Regions from separate parts of the Janthinobacterium sp. SUN206 genome, predicted to be linked through region 3. Evidence: predicted binding sites of a transcription regulator. Region 3 holds the regulator's gene; each other region holds the start of a gene.
The links. The regulator sigma-54, encoded in region 3, starts transcription at its own class of promoters, with help from an activator protein. The targets are predictions, from matches to a motif close to TGGCANGNAANCTGCTTT.
Positions count from the first base shown of each region.

Region 1 (4,198 bases), on a different contig from region 3:
TAGTCATGCTCGATCTCGATGAACAGTTCCGTGTCGGCCAGGCGGATGCGGTCGCCCTTGGTGGGGCCGAACATTTCGGCGTATGCGCTGCGGGGAATGCTGGCCATCTCAATCCTTTCCCGGTGGAGTGTCTTGCAGTTCACCCATCACTGCCCCATTGAAGCCGTAGACCTTGCGCTCGCCCGCCAGCGCCACCAGTTCCACCGTGCGCTGCTGGCCCGGTTCGAAGCGCACGGCCGTGCCAGCCGTGATATTGAGGCGCATGCCGTAGGCGCGCCAGCGCTCGAAAGCCAGCGCCGGGTTGACTTCGAAAAAGTGGAAATGCGAGCCCACCTGGATCGGCCGGTCGCCCCGGTTGGCCACCACCACGGTAGCCGTGGCGCGGCCCGCATTCAGGCTGATTTCGCCTTCTTCCAATTTGTATTCGCCTGGGGTCATGAGGGGCTCCTTCAAAGATCGCGTTATGCTTGCCGGCCGGTCGCCGGCGCAAAAACAGCCACGGCGCGGGTGGCGCCCTGGCCGCTCGAAAAACTACGGTATCGGGTGGTGCACAGTCACCAGCTTGCTGCCGTCGGGGAAAGTCGCTTCCACCTGGATATCGGGGATCATCTCGGCGATGCCGTCCATGACGTCGGCGCGCGACAGAATTTTTGTACCGTCCGACATCAGCTGCGCCACCGACTTGCCATCACGCGCGCCTTCCATGATGGCGGCGCTGATCAGGGCCACCGCTTCCGGATAATTGAGCTTCAAGCCGCGCGCCAGGCGCCGTTCGGCCAGCAGCGCGGCCGTAAAAATGAGCAGCTTGTCTTTTTCGCGGGGAGTCAGGTCCATGGTTTTCCTTGCGCTTCTTTCCTGATTAAGTGTTCCAGATGCGGGGCACGACGGCGTCGCGTCCCAGCATGGCGGGACGCAGCAGCTGCCAGGCGGCCAGCATGATGCGGCGCGCCGCCTCGCTGTCGCCGCACAGCAGGCGCACCACCACCAGCGCTTTCATGTGCGTGGCGCCAAACGCGGCGCCGGCCGGCACGGCGATCTCGCGCACGGCCGCCAGCACGGCGGGAGAAACGGGCATGCCGACGGCGATCAGGGTGGCGCACACCGTGTGGCCCCCCAGTCCCAGCGGGCTGACCATCAGGGCGCCGCCGGCGGCCAGCACGCCCTGCTCCCACCACAGCAGCTTGCCGCCGCGGCGTATCTGCACCTGCTGGCTGATGCTGCCCGTGTTGAACATTTCGCCCGAGGCGCTGCGGCCCAGGCAGACGATGTCGCAGCCGATGTAGCCGGCGTCCGGCGCCAGTTCCACCTCGTGGCGCAGGCGCACGCAAGCCTGGTCAAAGAAGATGCTTTCCTGCGGCAGCCACTCGATGGCGGCGCCGCTGCCGGCGCGCAGCACGAGGTGCTGGCCCGAGACATGGCCGTTCGCGCGGTACCACTTGGCGGCGCCCGGCGACGTGAGCAAGGCGTGCGCGCCCTCGCCCACCGTGGCGTCGACGGCCAGCTGGTCGCCGCCCACCACGCCGCCGGGCGGATGGATGACGATGGCGTGGCAGACGGCATCGCCTTCCGGATACAGGGGCTTTTGCACGCGCAGGGGGCCCCTGTGCGTGCGCTCTACGAGACGGCTGACGCCATCGTGCAGCGCAAAGCCCAGGCGCAAATGCGCCTGCCAGGCGCTGTGCGCGCTGGCGGCAGAAGGCGTTGCGAAATGTGGGCTGTCTGGCATGCACTGCAATCGTGTAAATAACGATTTACAAAGCAGGATGCATGCCAGCGTCAGAGGGAAGAAACGTGAGAATCATGCACCGCATTGCGGCGCCCGCACCATATCAGTGCAATTACAGTACAGGCGCGGCGCGGGGTGTGCTTATGCCGACACGGCTGCCGGCGCCACCGTCAGCACGCGCCGTTCGCGCAGCAAGGCCGTGAAGGCTTCCGCGGCCAGGGGGCGGCTGAAATAATAGCCCTGCATTTCGTCGCAGCCGTGTTCCGTCAAAAAATCCACCTGCTCGCGCGTTTCCACGCCTTCGGCGATGACGCGCATGTCCAGGTTGTGCGCCAGCGAGATGACGGAACGGGCGATGGCCGCATCGCTGCTGCTGGTGGTGACGTCGTCGACGAACGATTTGTCGATCTTCAGCACGTCGATGGGGAAGCGTTTCAGGTAGCCGAGGCTGGAATAGCCGGTGCCGAAGTCGTCGAGCGAAATGCCCACGCCGATATCCTTCAGGCGCGTCAGGGCCGCCACCGCCTTGTCCGGGTCGCCCATCACCGTGCTTTCCGTGATTTCGATGCCCAGGCAGGCGGGCGCGATGGCGTATTTGCGCAAGGCCGCCTCGACGAACGGCACCGTGCGGTCTTGCGCGAACTGCTTGCCGGACAGGTTGACGGCCACCTTGATGCTGCCCAGGCCCGCGTCGTGCCAGGCGCGGATTTGCGCACAGACGCTTTCGAGCACCCATTCGCCGATGGCCGTGATCGAGCCATATTCCTCGGCCAGCGCGATGAACAGGCCGGGCGGCACCTTGCCCAGCACCGGGTTATCCCAGCGCAGCAAGGCTTCCGCGCCCAGCAAGGCGCCCGTGCGCAAGCACATCTGCGGCTGGTAGTGCACTTCGAATTCATCGCGGCCGATGGCGCCGCGCAGCTGCTGCTGCATCGCCAGGCGGGCGCGGATGTCGCTGCCCATGCGCTCCGTGAAGAAGGCGTAATGGTCGCGCCCCATTTCCTTGGCGCGCACGAGGGCCGTGTCGGCGTGGCGCAGCACGTCGTCGAGGCTGTCGCCGTCGGCCGGGCACATGGCGATGCCGATGCTGGTCGTCAGCGCCAGGCGCTCGCCATCGACGCTGAGTTCCTCGCGCAAGCCGGCCAGGATGGTTTGCGCCAGCGCAAGCGTGCGCCCCAGCAGGGCATCGTCCTGCAGCAGGATCTGGAATTCGTCGCCGCCCTGGCGTACCACCGTGTCGCCTTCGCGCACGCAGCCGGACAGGAAACGCGCCACCACTTGCAGCGCCTTGTCGCCCACGGCCTGGCCGTGCGAATCGTTGATGTTCTTGAAGCGGTCCAGATCCAGGCACATCAGCACCACCTGCTGGCTGTCGCGCAGGGCGTTCGCGCGCGCCTGTTCGAAGCGCTCGCGCAGCAGCACGCGGTTCGGCAAGCCCGTCAACGCGTCGTGGTAGGAGAGGAAATCGATCAGATGCTGCTCGGCCTTGCGCTCGCTGATGTCGAGGAAGACGCCGATGTAGTTGACGACGGCGCCGTCGGGGCCGTGCACGGTGGAGACGCTGAGCAGGCAGGGATAGGTGTCGCCGCTCCTGCGCCGCGTCTGCACCTCGCCCGACCAGCAGCCGCTGCTGCGCAAGCCCTGGCGCAGGGCCAGCAGCACGGCCTCGCCCGTGTATTCGGCGTGCAGGCGCAAAATGTCCGTGCCCACCACTTCCTGCGCCGCGTAGCCGGTGATGCGCGTAAAGGCGGGATTGGCCGTGACGATGACGCCGGCCGGATCGGTGATCAGGATGGCGTCCTGCGTCGCTTCGAAGACCTGGCCCGACAGGCGCAGCAATTCTTCATTGGCGCGGCGGATCTGCACTTCGCGCGCCAAGGTGCTGGCCACCTGCTCCAGTTCGGCCGTGCGTTCGGCCACGCGCCGTTCCAGGTTGGCGCGCTCCTGCGCCAGCTGCAGCTGCGCCCGCGCCAGGCGCACGTGGGCGTCCGTGCGGGCCAGGATTTCCTCGGCCTGGAAGGGTTTGGCGATGAAATCGACGGCACCCAGCGCGAAGCCGCGCACCTTGTCGTCCGTGTCGTACTGGGCCGACAGGAAGATCACCGGCACCTGGCGCAGGGACGGTATCTCCTTCAGGCGGCGGCACACTTCAAAGCCGTCGAGGCCGGGCATGCGCACGTCGAGCAGGATCAGCTCGGGCGGGCGCGCCTGGGCCGTCCACAGGGCCAGTTCGCCGTTCGGCGCCTGGCGCACCGCATAGCCGGCGCCGCCCAGCAAATCGCTCAACAGCTTCAGCGAAGCCGGCGTATCTTCAACGATCAGTACTTCGCCCTTCGAATTCACTTCCGAAAAATCGCGGTGCATGTAGCAGTTCTCTCAGCTTTGGATGAGGCGCGGCGGTCCGTTGCCGCGCTGGACAAGACATTTCTTTGCGATGAACTACGTACTATCATCATAATCTTTATTGCAATT
Region 1 is NZ_JAPWIB010000001.1:1,564,751-1,568,948, forward strand. It holds gene ureC (urease subunit alpha) at 1-107, opposite strand, end outside; gene O3300_RS07020 (urease subunit beta) at 109-438, opposite strand; gene O3300_RS07025 (urease subunit gamma) at 532-834, opposite strand; gene O3300_RS07030 (urease accessory protein UreD) at 860-1,726, opposite strand; gene O3300_RS07035 (EAL domain-containing protein) at 1,868-4,090, opposite strand.
Region 1: a site for sigma-54 is predicted at 1,756-1,773, ahead of O3300_RS07030 (urease accessory protein UreD). Genes of this name have one in related genera too.

Region 2 (4,198 bases), 250 kb from region 3:
GCCTATGCGGCGGGGCGCCAGCATTTCGAGCGGGGCGACTTGTCGGCCGCGCAAGCGGCCTATGCGCAAGCCTTGCGCGCCGCGCCGCGCCATGTGAATGCGCGCAACGGCCTGGCCGTGCTGCACGCGCAGCGGGGCGAGCACGACGCGGCGATCGCCCAGTGGCTGGCCCTGACGCAGGAAGCCGGTGCGCCGCAGCCGCAACAGGCGTATCTGTTCAGCAATCTCGGTCGCGCCTACTATTTGCGCGGGCGCGATGCGCAAGCGTTGACTGCGCTGGAACAGGCGTGTCTGCTCGATCCGCTCAATGCGCTGGCCTGGCAGCACCTGGCGCAAGTGCTCGAACGTCTGGGACAGCACGCGCGCGCGGCCGTCATGCGGCGCCAGGCGCAGAGCCTGCAGGAACATGATTTACGGAGCGACATGGCTGTCTTGCGCAACGCGGCGCCGCCGCCGGGCGTGCCCGTGGCCGCGCCGCTGCCGGATGCGCCCGCCATGGCGCGCATCGAGATCACGCAAGGCGACGGCATGGCCCGCTTGCAGCGCGTGCCGGCCGCCGCGCGCAGCGTGCCCGCTGTCACGGCCGAGCGGTCCATGCCGGCCGCTGCCGCGCCCCGTCCGCGCCTGGAAATTGTGAATGGCAACGGCGTGCCCGGCCTGGCCGCCGCCCTGGCGCGCAGCCTGGCCGGCGCTCCCGTGCAAGTGGTGCGCCTGGCCAATGAAACCGGCTTCCAGGTGGCGCGCACGCGCGTCGAGTACCGGCCCGCGCAGGAGCAGGCGGCACGCCAGCTGGCCCGCCAGTTGGGGACGCAGGTGCAAACCCCAGTAGAAACCCGGGCAGGCGACTGCCCCGCCAGCGAGCTGCGCCTGGTACTGGGGCGCGACTTGAGCGATCCGGCCATGCTGCACCGCTATTATCTGCAGCAACTGCAGCTGGCGCGCCAGGCGCTGGCGCGGCTCGGTTAAAACGCCTCGACTGATGCAAAAAACACGCGGCGCCCATGAGGCGCCGCGTGTTTTTCATGCTGTGGATGATTACGGCTGGCGGCGCCGCGTAAAAGCCAGGGCCGCCAAGCCCATGCCCAGCAGGAACAGCGTGCCCGGCTCCGGTACCGCAAGCGGCGGATCGATGACGACGATATCGGTGCGCGTGGACTTGGAAAAATTCAAGGTATAGCTGCCGGCCGGCAGGGCGAAATTCGAGGTCAGGGAAAACATCGCGAAGCCATTCGTGAAGGCGCGCCCCGTGGCGGGGTCGTTGGTGCCGGCCGTCATGTTCAGGCTGAACGGGTCGAGGCTGCCGGCACCATGGTTGCCATTGATGTCGCTGCCATTATTGGCATCGCCATCGGGCGCGAACTGGAAGATCACGCCATCGGCATTCGCGTGCGACAGGCAGCCGGCGGGGCTGGAACTGTTGCACGAGATATTGAAGATATCCATGATCGACACGTTCGACTTGTCGCCCATGGTCGTCACGCTGGTGCGCAGGTCGCGCCGTCCCATGAAGCTGAAGGTGATGAAGCCGGCGCTCGACAGGGTCAGGTTGACGGAGCCGGTCAGCGTGTCGCCGGCCGTGGCCGTGGCGGCGCCGATCGTGTTGCGCTGGGCTTCCGCCACGGCGCTCACGCTGGCGCCGCCATTGAGCATGTTGCCGAAGGCATGCGCATCGCCGCGGGCAAATTCCAGGGTGGAACTGGGGCTGGGGGCGTAGTGGTTTTGCGGCAAGCCGCTGCAGCCGCCGCCCGAGCACACTTGCGGCACGTCGGCGTTGGCGGCCGGGCCCGTATTGACGGCGCGCGGATTGACGGCCACGCCGCCTTCAAAAAAAGCGCTGTCGCTGGCATTGCGGTTGGCGCCGGCCAGCGACAGCGCGCCGGCGCTGGTGGTGATGCGGAAATTGTTCAACTCATTGACGGCCAGGCCGTACGCGCCGGCCTGCGCCTGGCCGCTGGCCAGCAGGCTCGCCGCCGCCAGTGCGCCCAGCCAGCCCAGAATCTTGCTTCGTGTGTGATCAACGTTCATCGCAGCCTCTTGTCGTGGTCAGTCTCGGAAAATCCGGGGGACAAAGAATCCAGAATGACTTGCCTGGATTCATCTCGTAGACAGGGATAAGCAGCTTGCGTGCCACACAAAAATATCACACGGAATCAAGTGCTTGCGCAAAGCGGACTGAGCTGGATGAAGTGAAGTGTAAGAAAGGCCGACGCCGCTTGGCGGGCGCCGTCGGCCAGCCTCAGGTACCCCGGTGATAGCCCAGGTGGCCGCCCGAATTGCGTGCGCAGCCGCAACCGATGCGCGCCACTTCCTCGCCTTCCGTCAATTTCCAGTTGGTAATCGTCGTGTGGTTCCAGTCGATGTCGCTTTTCTTGACAGGTTTGACCGTCAAGATGCGTGCTTCCGCATCCGTGTACTCCATCAGCTCTTCGTCGTCGGCGATGTCGAAATGGCGGTGGATCAGGGAAATGCCGAAGCGGTCGAGCGCGCCGTAGCGTTGCAGCACGTCGCGCAGTTCGCGAAAGCAGGCGAGATCGTCGGGCAGCAGCGGATTGACGGCGGAAATATCGGCGACGGGTTGCCATTGCATGGCGTGGATGTTCAGGCTGTGCATGATAGGCTCCTGTGCCCCATGATGATAGGCCCAGGCTGCCGGAGGGGCGCCGGCACGCCTGGCGAAATGCCCATCGTGGACGCAAAGCCGCTGCGGCGCTTGCGCCGGATCAAAGGTGCGGCACATCGCCTCTCGTCCGATCATTGCCCGGTAAAATAGACCATGGCAAACAAAACCCCCACCTTCCCCGGCGCGCGCACGGGCCGCGGCCAGGTCCTGGCCGTGCTGCTGTCGAACCGCGACCAGTCCGGCGCCGAACCACTGCAAGGCCGCGTCTCGCTGGCCGCCATCGTCAAGGCGCTCAAACGCAAATACCACTGGCCCATCGAGACGCACAGTTTTCCCGCCAACACGCAGGATGGCCGGGCCAGCTGGGCGACCGTCTACAGCCTGCCGGACAAGGTCATCGAGACCGCGCTGGAGGCCGGCGGCCGGGAATGGCTGGAAAGCCGGGGAGCGGCCGGGCGGCGCTGAGCGCGCCGCTTGCTTTACTCGATCCCTTTACTCGATCCCTTTATTCGAGCCGGAAGCCGACCTTGAGCGTGACCTGGAAGTGCGCCACCTTGCCATCGACGATATGGCCGCGCGAATCGGTCACTTCATACCAGTCCATGTGCTTGACCGTCAGCGCCGCCTTGGCAATGGCATCGCGTATCGCCTGATCGCTGCTCTCGGTCGACGTGCCGACCAGCTCGATCAGCTTGTAAGTGTGTGCGGACATGATATTTCCCCAGGTAGGCAAGCCAGACATCGGGAGCCTGCTTTGCGCAAGCACGTGCTCATCTTGCGCCTAAATGTGCCGGACGTCATGGCGCGGTGCAGCAATGCGTCAACCTGGATGACGATGCGTGCCAGTGTTCCGGATGGCTTCCGCGGGCGTGGGAAAAGAAAAAAGGGCTACCAGCCGAATTCCGCGGGCGTGGGAAAAGAAAAAAGGGCTACCAGCCGAAGCGGGTAACCCTTTGATTTACTGCTGAATTCTGGTGCCGACTGCCGGTTTCGAACTGGCCACCTGATGATTACAAATCTTTGTTGACTTGGCTTTCGACTGGAATAAATAACAATCAATGGCTTAGAGCTATTTAATTAATTTCTCTGTCTATCCGCATGCTATCCGGTGAGCCTTCTGAGTAGCTGATCATCTGGTGAAATATGGTGGGCAATCAGTTTTTCACTGATGCGTTCTTAAAAGGCTCTTGCAACTGGAGAGCGCTTCGAAGTGTGTGATGAAGGGAATGCTGGATCGAAAGTAACATTGCGTTCGTGCATGCATGATCTGTTTTTTACTGCATGACATCGAAGGTTAGCGCCGCAACTGAGCTAGACTCACAAGTTCCTGTACAGTATCTCGTAGAGCATCCAATACCTTATCCAAATCTTCCCTATGAGCATTGAAGCGCCTACTGTGAGCGCTCTTATCACCCAGTTCTTTAAGCTTAGGTAAAACAGTTTTGACGTTTCGCCCTAAGGTCCAAGCAGGTTCCGCCAGCAGGTGGTCCACCAAGTCCCTTAGGAAAAAATAGTTTCCCGTGCTGTCTTTGATCCGATCCGCTATTTTATGCGCCTCGTAGCATTCAATAATAAGTG
Region 2 is NZ_JAPWIB010000003.1:362,765-366,962, forward strand. It holds gene O3300_RS18585 (tetratricopeptide repeat protein) at 1-966, shown strand, start outside; gene O3300_RS18590 (PEP-CTERM sorting domain-containing protein) at 1,036-2,025, opposite strand; gene O3300_RS18595 (hypothetical protein) at 2,237-2,611, opposite strand; gene O3300_RS18600 (hypothetical protein) at 2,774-3,085, shown strand; gene O3300_RS18605 (dodecin) at 3,126-3,332, opposite strand; gene O3300_RS18610 (DUF4145 domain-containing protein) at 3,915-4,198, opposite strand, start outside.
Region 2: a site for sigma-54 is predicted at 2,113-2,130, ahead of O3300_RS18590 (PEP-CTERM sorting domain-containing protein). Genes of this name have one in related genera too.

Region 3 (4,198 bases):
ACCGGCGTGGTGGAAGTGCAGAATGCGCTGCGCATGGTCCTCCCGCCGAAACCGCGCCCGGCCGCGGCGGCAAAATGACAGAATGAAACAAGGAAACCATACTATGAAGAACATCTTGCTGTTGACCGTATTTTCGCTGGCCATCATGGGCGTGGCGCATGCCGAGAAGGCCGATTCCGAGAAGGAAGCCGTCATCACGGCACGCAGCGGCCACGTCGATGACGTCAAGCAGGTGCGCACCCTGACGGGCGACGTCGTGCTGGTCAAGGGGACCCTGACCATGAAGGCGGGCCGGGCCCTGATCACGGAAGATCCGCAAGGCTACCAGTTCATCACCTTCTGGGCCGATCCCGGCAAGCTTGCGACCTTCCGCCAGAAGCGCGATGGCGCGGGCGACCTGTGGGTCGAAGGCGAGGCGGAGCGCGTGGAGTACGACAACAAGACGGAAGTGGTGAAGCTGTTTTCCAGAGCCAAGTTGACGCGCCTGGAAGGCGCGAAAGTCACCGATGTGGCCAATGGCGCTTTCATCTCGTATGACAGCCGCAAGGAAGAATTTGCGATGGAAAATTCCAACAGCGGCACCAGCACCGCCGATGGCGGCAGCGTGCGCATGGTGATCCAGCCGAAGACCAAGGCGCCGGCAGCGGAGAAAGCGCCGGCCACGCCCGCGCCAGGAAAGAAATAATGGAAAATACACGTTGCGGCAGCACCCTGATCGTTCGCGGGCTGCAAAAAACCTATGGCAAGCGGCAAGTCGTGCATGATGTCTCGCTGCAAGTCGAATGCGGCGAAGTGGTGGGCTTGCTGGGCCCGAACGGCGCCGGCAAGACCACCTCGTTCTATATGATCGTCGGCCTGGTGCCGTCCGATGGCGGCAGCATCGATATCAGCGGCGTGGATATCTCCAGCCTGCCGATCCACCGCCGCGCGCAGATGGGCCTGTCCTACCTGCCGCAGGAAGCGTCCGTCTTCCGCAAGCTGACGGTGGAAGACAATATCCGCGCCGTGCTGGAAATCCAGACCGTCGAAGGCCGCCCGCTGACGAAGGCCGAGATCGAGGAGCGGCTGGATAAATTGCTGGCCGACCTGCAGATTGAAAAGCTGCGCGAGAACCAGGCGCTGTCCCTGTCCGGTGGCGAACGCCGCCGCGTGGAAATCGCCCGCGCGCTGGCCACCGATCCCCGTTTCGTGCTGCTCGACGAGCCGTTCGCCGGCGTCGATCCGATCGCCGTGATCGAGATCCAGCGCATCGTGCGTTTCTTGAAGGAGCGCAATATCGGCGTGCTGATTACCGATCATAATGTGCGTGAGACGCTGGGTATTTGCGACCGCGCCTACATCATCAACCAGGGCTCGGTGCTGGCGTCGGGACGCCCCGACGACATCATTGCGAACGAGTCGGTACGCCGGGTCTATCTGGGCGAACACTTCCGCATGTAAGCCAATGAAACAATCATTGCAGCTGCGCACTTCGCAGCACCTGGCACTGACGCCGCAGTTGCAGCAATCGATACGCCTGTTGCAATTGTCTACCCTGGAATTGCACCAGGAACTCGAGCAATTGCTGACGGACAATCCCTTGCTCGAACGCCTCGACGATCCGCTCGACCGTTCGCTGCGCCTGCTGTCCGACGGGGCCTTGAGCTCCACGGCCGCGCCGGCCGAAGCGCCGCCCCAGCCGCCAGGCCAGGAGGCGCCCGCGGCGCCGGCCGAAGGGGAAGCGTTTGACGGCGAGGGGGGCGACAGCCCGGCCGCCGCGGACGGCGGCGACAGCGACTGGAGCGAGGCGAGCCGGGGGAAGGCGCCCGACGACGACGATTCGCGTCCGCAATTGGAGGCCCATCACTGCACCCTGCGCGAACACCTGATGGAGCAGATGCGCGTGACGGTGCTCGAATTGCGCGACCGCGCGCTGGTCGAGCTGATCATCGACGCGCTCGACGACAATGGCTACCTGGAAGAGTCGCTCGACGACATCCTGGCGCGCCTGCCGGAAGAGCTGGAAATCGACGCCGACGAGATGCGCACGGCCTTGTCGCTGCTGCAAAGTTTCGATCCGCCGGGCGTGGGCGCGCGCAACGCGTCCGAATGCCTGGCCCTGCAAATCAAGCGCTTGCCGCACATCGCCATGGTGACGCGGCGCATGGCCCTCGTCATCGTGGAAAAGCACCTGGCCTGGTTTGCCCAGCGCGATTTCAACAAGTTGAAAAAAGCCCTCGATTGCGACGATGAAGACTTGCGCGAAGCGCAGACGGTGATTCGCCAGTGCAATCCGCATCCGGGCGCCGTGTTCGCCTCGGACGTGTCCGATTACGTGGTGCCCGACGTCGTCGTCAAGCGCGCGCGCAATGGCTGGCAAGTCACCCTGAACAACGACGTCATGCCGCGCCTGCGCGTCAACGCCATGTACGCCAACTTGCTCAAGCAGGGCAAGGGGGAGGGCGCCATGGGCGCACAGTTGCAGGAAGCCAAGTGGCTGATCAAGAATATGCGCCAGCGCTTCGACACGATCCTGCGCGTGGCGCAGGCGATAGTAGAAAGACAAAAGAACTTTTTCTCGCATGGGGCCGTTGCCATGCGCCCCCTTGTGCTCCGTGAAATAGCTGATACACTGGGTTTACACGAGAGTACTATCTCGCGGGTAACAACTCAAAAGTACATGCTGACCCCGCACGGCATGTTCGAGTTGAAATATTTCTTTGGTAGCCACGTCGCCACCGAAGCGGGGGGCGAAGCGTCATCGACGGCGATACGGGCATTGATCGTGCAACTGACAGGAGCAGAAGACCCTAAAAATCCTTTATCCGACAGTAAGATTGCGGACATGCTGGGGGAACAAGGCATGGTGATTGCGCGACGTACTGTTGCCAAATACCGGGAAGCATTAAAAATTCCGCCAGTGAGCCTGCGTAAGTGTTTGTAAGTTTTTTTCGGTTCCTCTGCGGGCCGGATAGGATGGACCGCACGAACCCGATCATCTTTAGGAGTGTGTATGAATCTCACCATCAGCGGACATCATCTCGAAGTGACACCAGCCATCCGTGAATACGTACAAACGAAGCTGGAGCGCGTGAAACGTCATTTCGATCAAGTCATCGATATCGCCGTGATTCTGACCGTGGATAACCTCAAAGAGAAAGAAAAACGTCAAAAGGCTGAAGTCAACCTGCGTTTGAGCGGCAAGACTGTCTATGTGGAAAGCTTGGCGCACGACCTGTACGCCGCGATCGATACGCTGATCGACAAGCTCGATAGGCAAGTGATGAAATACAAAACCAAAGTGCAAGGGCACGGTAAAGAGGCGATCAAGCATCTGCCAGACAACTCCGAGGAAGAAGCCGTCGTCGCCGTCTAAGGCCACCCGCTTCCAGCAGTTGTGATCAACTAAGGGCGCACATTGCGCCCTTTTTTGCGCCCAGCGGAACGCAATGTTCCCCGCGCAGGCATTAGAATATTCGCACTTTCACTTCTTTCCTGCCTGCCATGAGCGACTTCGTCCAGACTTCCATCCGCAACCGCACCGGGCACATCGTGCTCGACCGTCCGAAAGCCTTGAATTCCCTGTCGCTGGAGATGGTGCGCGCCCTGAGCGCGGCCCTGCTGGCCTGGCGCGACGATCCGCAGGTGGACGCCGTCGTGATCCGCTCCAGCAGCGACAAGGCCCTGTGCGCCGGCGGCGACATCCGTTTCTTTTACGATGCGGGTCTGGCCACGCCGCAAGGCGGCAGCGCCTTGCTGGAAGATTTCTTTACGGAAGAATATGCTTTAAATCATTTAATTCATTTCTACCCGAAACCGTATATCGCCGTGATGGATGGCGTGGTGATGGGCGGCGGCATGGGCGTGGCGCAAGCCGGGCCAGGCAACCGCTTGCGCATCGTGACGGGCCGCACGCGCATGGCCATGCCGGAAGTCAATATCGGCCTGTTCCCGGACGTGGGCGGCAGTTATTTCCTGTCCCGCCTGGCTGGCCAGCTGGGCCTGTACCTGGGCTTGACGGGCTTGACGATCAACGCGGCCGACGCCCTGTACACGGGCCTGGCCGATGTCTACCTGCCCGAAGCGCAGATGGGGGCGCTGCTGGACCTGTTTGAATCGACGCCGGGCGAGGCCTTGCCGGTGGCCATCAAGGCGCTGGCGGCGCCATTCCAGGCCGAGGCAGGCGCTTCTCCCCTGGCCACGGCACGCGCAGCGCTGG
Region 3 is NZ_JAPWIB010000003.1:607,781-611,978, forward strand. It holds gene lptC (LPS export ABC transporter periplasmic protein LptC) at 1-78, shown strand, start outside; gene lptA (lipopolysaccharide transport periplasmic protein LptA) at 104-685, shown strand; gene lptB (LPS export ABC transporter ATP-binding protein) at 685-1,440, shown strand; gene O3300_RS19725 (RNA polymerase factor sigma-54) at 1,445-2,923, shown strand; gene hpf (ribosome hibernation-promoting factor, HPF/YfiA family) at 2,993-3,355, shown strand; gene O3300_RS19735 (enoyl-CoA hydratase/isomerase family protein) at 3,484-4,198, shown strand, end outside.

Region 4 (4,198 bases), on a different contig from region 3:
CGCCGCCATCGGTGGTCGATGCGGCGTGGCTGCAATTGAAGGATGAATTCGATGCGATTTGCCTGAAAACGCCAAAGCTGAAAAATACGAACAATTACCGCCACCTGGGAACCTTGGGTAGCGGCAACCATTTCGTCGAAGTGTGCCTCGACGAGCAGGGTTCCGTATGGTTCATGCTGCATTCCGGTTCGCGCGGCGTGGGCAATGCCATCGGCACCCATTTCATCGAACTGGCCAAGCAGGATATGCGCACCCACTTCATCAACCTGCCCGACCAGGATTTGGCTTACCTGGCCGAGGGAACGCAGCATTACGACGATTACGTGGAAGCGGTGGGCTGGGCCCAGCGTTTCGCCCGCAACAACCGCGAAGTGATGATGCAGAACTTGATCGCCGCCGTGCGCACGGTCATCCATAAACCGTTCCAGACGCACGTGGAGGCCGTCAACTGCCACCATAACTATGTGCAGAAGGAGCAGCACTTCGGTAAGGATGTATTGATCACGCGCAAAGGCGCCGTGTCGGCCCGCGCGGGTGAACTGGGGATCATTCCCGGCTCCATGGGTGCGAAGAGTTTTATCGTGCGCGGCAAGGGCAATGCCGAGAGTTTCCATAGCTGCAGCCACGGCGCGGGACGCACGATGAGCCGCACGGAAGCGAAGCGGCGTTTCAACCTGGATGACCAGATCCGCGCCACGCAAGGCGTGGAATGCCGCAAGGATGAAAACGTGATCGATGAAATCCCGATGGCTTACAAGGATATCGATGCGGTGATGCTGGCGCAGCGCGAGCTGGTCGATGTCGTGCATATCTTGAAGCAGGTCGTCTGCGTCAAAGGATAAGAGAGAGAAAATAGAGATGATAGAAATAGATGGAGCGCAAGGCGAAGGCGGCGGACAGATTTTACGTTCGGCGCTGAGCCTGTCGATGATCACGGGGCAACCGTTTCGGCTGAGTAACATTCGCGCGGGACGGGAAAAGCCCGGCTTGCTGCGCCAGCATCTGCTGGCCGTGCAGGCGGCAACCGCCATTTGCGGGGCGCGCACGACGCCGGTGGCGCTGCGCGCGTCGAGCCTGGAATTCGTTCCCGGCCCCCTGCGCGGCGGCGATTACCGCTTTGCCATCGGCAGCGCCGGCAGCTGCACCCTGGTGCTGCAAACCTTGCTGCCGGCCCTGCTGCATGCGGATGGGCCATCCACCGTGCGCATCACTGGCGGCACGCACAATGCCATGGCGCCGCCCGTGCATTTTTTGCAGCGCGCGTATGGCCGCATCCTGCAGCAGATGGGCGCCGAGGTGGAGATCGCGCTGCAACGCTACGGCTTTCATCCTGCGGGCGGCGGCGAGGTGACGGCCACCGTGCAACCGTGCCGGCGCTTGCAGCCGATTCAACTGCTGCAGCGCGGTGAACGGAAGGCGGGGTATGCGGAAAGCGTGGTGGCGGGCGTGCATGTGCAGGTGGCGCAGCGCGAGCTCGAGCGTGTCGCCAGCGGCATGGGCTGGAGCGGCAAGCAGCTGCGCCTCGTCGGCTTGCCGGCGGAGCAGGGACCGGGCAACGTCCTGCTGCTGACCCTGGAGCATGAGCATGTCACGGAAGTATTTACTTCGTTCGGCGAAAAGTCCTTGCTGGCCGAGTCCGTGGCCAAGCGCCTGTTGAACGAGGTGCGCGCCTATCTCAAGACGGACGCGGCCGTCGGCGAGCACCTGGCCGACCAGCTCTTGCTGCCCATGGCGCTGGCGGGCGGCGGTACCTTCAGCTGCAACAAGGTATCGCAGCACGCGCTGACGAATGCGGAGGTGATTGCCCGATTTTTGCCCGTGCGTATCACTTTCGAGCAGCAGGCGCGCGGCAGCATCTGCACGGTGGCCGCCGCCTGAGGCGCGCGGTGACACAACTACGTGTTGCAGCTGTTCCAAATTGATACATGGGCGGCCGGATGTGGGGCATATGTGCATGGCATGGCATTTGCTCTTCTTTGGTATTGACTAAAAAACCAAGGAGACCAGCATGACCTATTCCATTCGTACCCTGCTCGGCGTGGCGGCGGCCGGCGCCGTTGCCCTCACTTCCCTGCTGACCTTGCCGCATGCCTATGCGCACGGCAATGTCACGCCGCAAGGCGTCGACACCACGGGCTTGCCCAAGGTGGGCGACAAGTGGCTCGAGCAAAACCCGTATCGGGGCAACAAGCTGGCCTTGACGGTGGGCACATCGGCCTACAACCAGAATTGCGCGCGTTGCCACGGCATCGAAGCCATCTCCGGCGGCATCGCGCCCGACTTGCGCCAGCTGGACCGTGATTGCTTCGGTATCAAGAATGAGACAAAGAAACAGGCGTGCTACAAGGAAACGGACAATTACTACCTGACCACCATCCGCCACGGTAAAGTGCGCAATGGCGCCGTGTACATGCCGCCGTTCGAAGGCGTGTTCAACCAGGAAGCCATGTGGGCCATCAAGACCTATCTGGAAACGCGCCGCGAGTCGAATTAAGTCGAACTGATCACGAAGGAGTCCCATGCGTTCAATTCAATTCCGGGGCGCGCGCGCGATGATTTCGCTCGCTTGCCTGGCGCTGTGTGCCGCCGCGCCGGCGCGCGCCGACTGGCAAAAGGTGCAGCAGTCGGGCAGCCTGAAAGTGGCTGTGTACAACGAATTCGCGCCGTTTTCCGACAAGGGCACGGGCATCGATATCGATATTGCCGAAGCGCTGGCGAAAAAGCTGGGGCTGAAACTGAGCTTGCTGCCATTTCCCGCCGGCGAAAACCTCAACGACGATTTGCGCAATATGGTGTGGAAGGGACATTACCTCGGTTATGGCCCCGCCGATGTGATGTTGCATGTGCCGGTCGACAAGAGGTTGATGGCGGACAACGACAAGGTCGAGATCTTCGCGCCATACTATGTGGAAACCGTGCGCCTGGCGCGCAGTGCGCAAGCCGTGCCGCAATTCGATGGCGTCGCCTCGCTGGCCGGCAAGCGCATCGGCGTGGAAAAGGTGTCGATCGCGGCCATGCTGATGCTGGGCGAAGACAATGGCAAGTACCGCGACGACGTGCGTATCTTCGATACGGCAGCCGAAGCCTTGCAGCAATTGCAGACGGGCAAGCTCGATGCCGTGCTGGCCAACCGTTCGGAAATCGAATCGGTACTGAAAAGCGATCCCGCTTTCCCCATGAGCGAAGTGGCGTTCGCCCGCCTGCCGCGTGCGGGCTGGGCGGTGGGCCTGGCCGTCAGCCGCCAGCAGCTCGACGTGGGCAAGTTGCTGCAGGCAGCCATGAACGAAATGGCGGCCAGCGGCGAATTGAAAGCCATCTTCGAGAAATATGGGGTGAAGGAAGCACGGCCGTAGCAGGCCATGTTGCATGACAATAAAGCCCGCGCATCGGAAGAGGCGCGGGCTTTTTAGTTTTAGAAACTATATTGGGCGCTAACGCCCAGCAACCAATTACGTCCCGGCGCCGCTTCATAGTAGCGCTTGTTGCTATCGCCAACGATGACGGAACCCACGTAGGTCTTGTCGAACAGGTTGTTCAGGCGGGCAAACTCCTTGAAGCGCCAATTGCCCACGTTTTGCCTGGCGTTGAACCGCGCATTGAATACCGTGTAGCCGGGCGCCGGTTTTTCGATGTTGCTGTCTTCCGCGTAGACCTGGTTGCTGGCCACGCTTTCCAGCGCTGCGCCAAAACGGTCGAGCGTGTCTTTCCAGGCCAGTTCAGCGAATAGGTTAGCGCTGGGTACGCCCGGCAAGCGGCTGCCTTCGCGCACGCCGCCAAATGCCTGGTCATACACGGCATGCAGGCTGGTGAGCGCCACTTTGGTCGTGAAGCCATATGGCAGGTTCGAATCCAGCGACACTTCCATGCCCTGGCGCAAGGTTTTACCCCCATTGCGATAGCTGGTGCGCCCGCCGCTGGACTTGTCGACCACCAGTTCGTCATTGGTCTTGATCTGGAACAAGGCCGCATTCACGTGCGTGTTGTTGGCGATCCTGGCCTTGACACCGGCTTCCAGGTTGGTGCTGGTGGCGGGCTTCAAGTTGAAATTGAAGCCGCCGCCTGTGCCCGAGTAAAACAGTTCATTCAGGGTGGGCGCTTCGAAACCGCGCGCGGCGCTGGCGTAGACGTTGACGTTCGGCGTCAGTTTATACAGCAGGCCCAGCACGGGCGTCGTGTGGCTGAATTCCAGGCTGCCGCT
Region 4 is NZ_JAPWIB010000008.1:4,232-8,429, forward strand. It holds gene O3300_RS28270 (RtcB family protein) at 1-842, shown strand, start outside; gene rtcA (RNA 3'-terminal phosphate cyclase) at 859-1,878, shown strand; gene pedF (cytochrome c-550 PedF) at 2,009-2,494, shown strand; gene O3300_RS28285 (ABC transporter substrate-binding protein) at 2,520-3,353, shown strand; gene O3300_RS28290 (TonB-dependent receptor) at 3,413-4,198, opposite strand, start outside.
Region 4: a site for sigma-54 is predicted at 1,956-1,973, ahead of pedF (cytochrome c-550 PedF). Genes of this name have one in related genera too.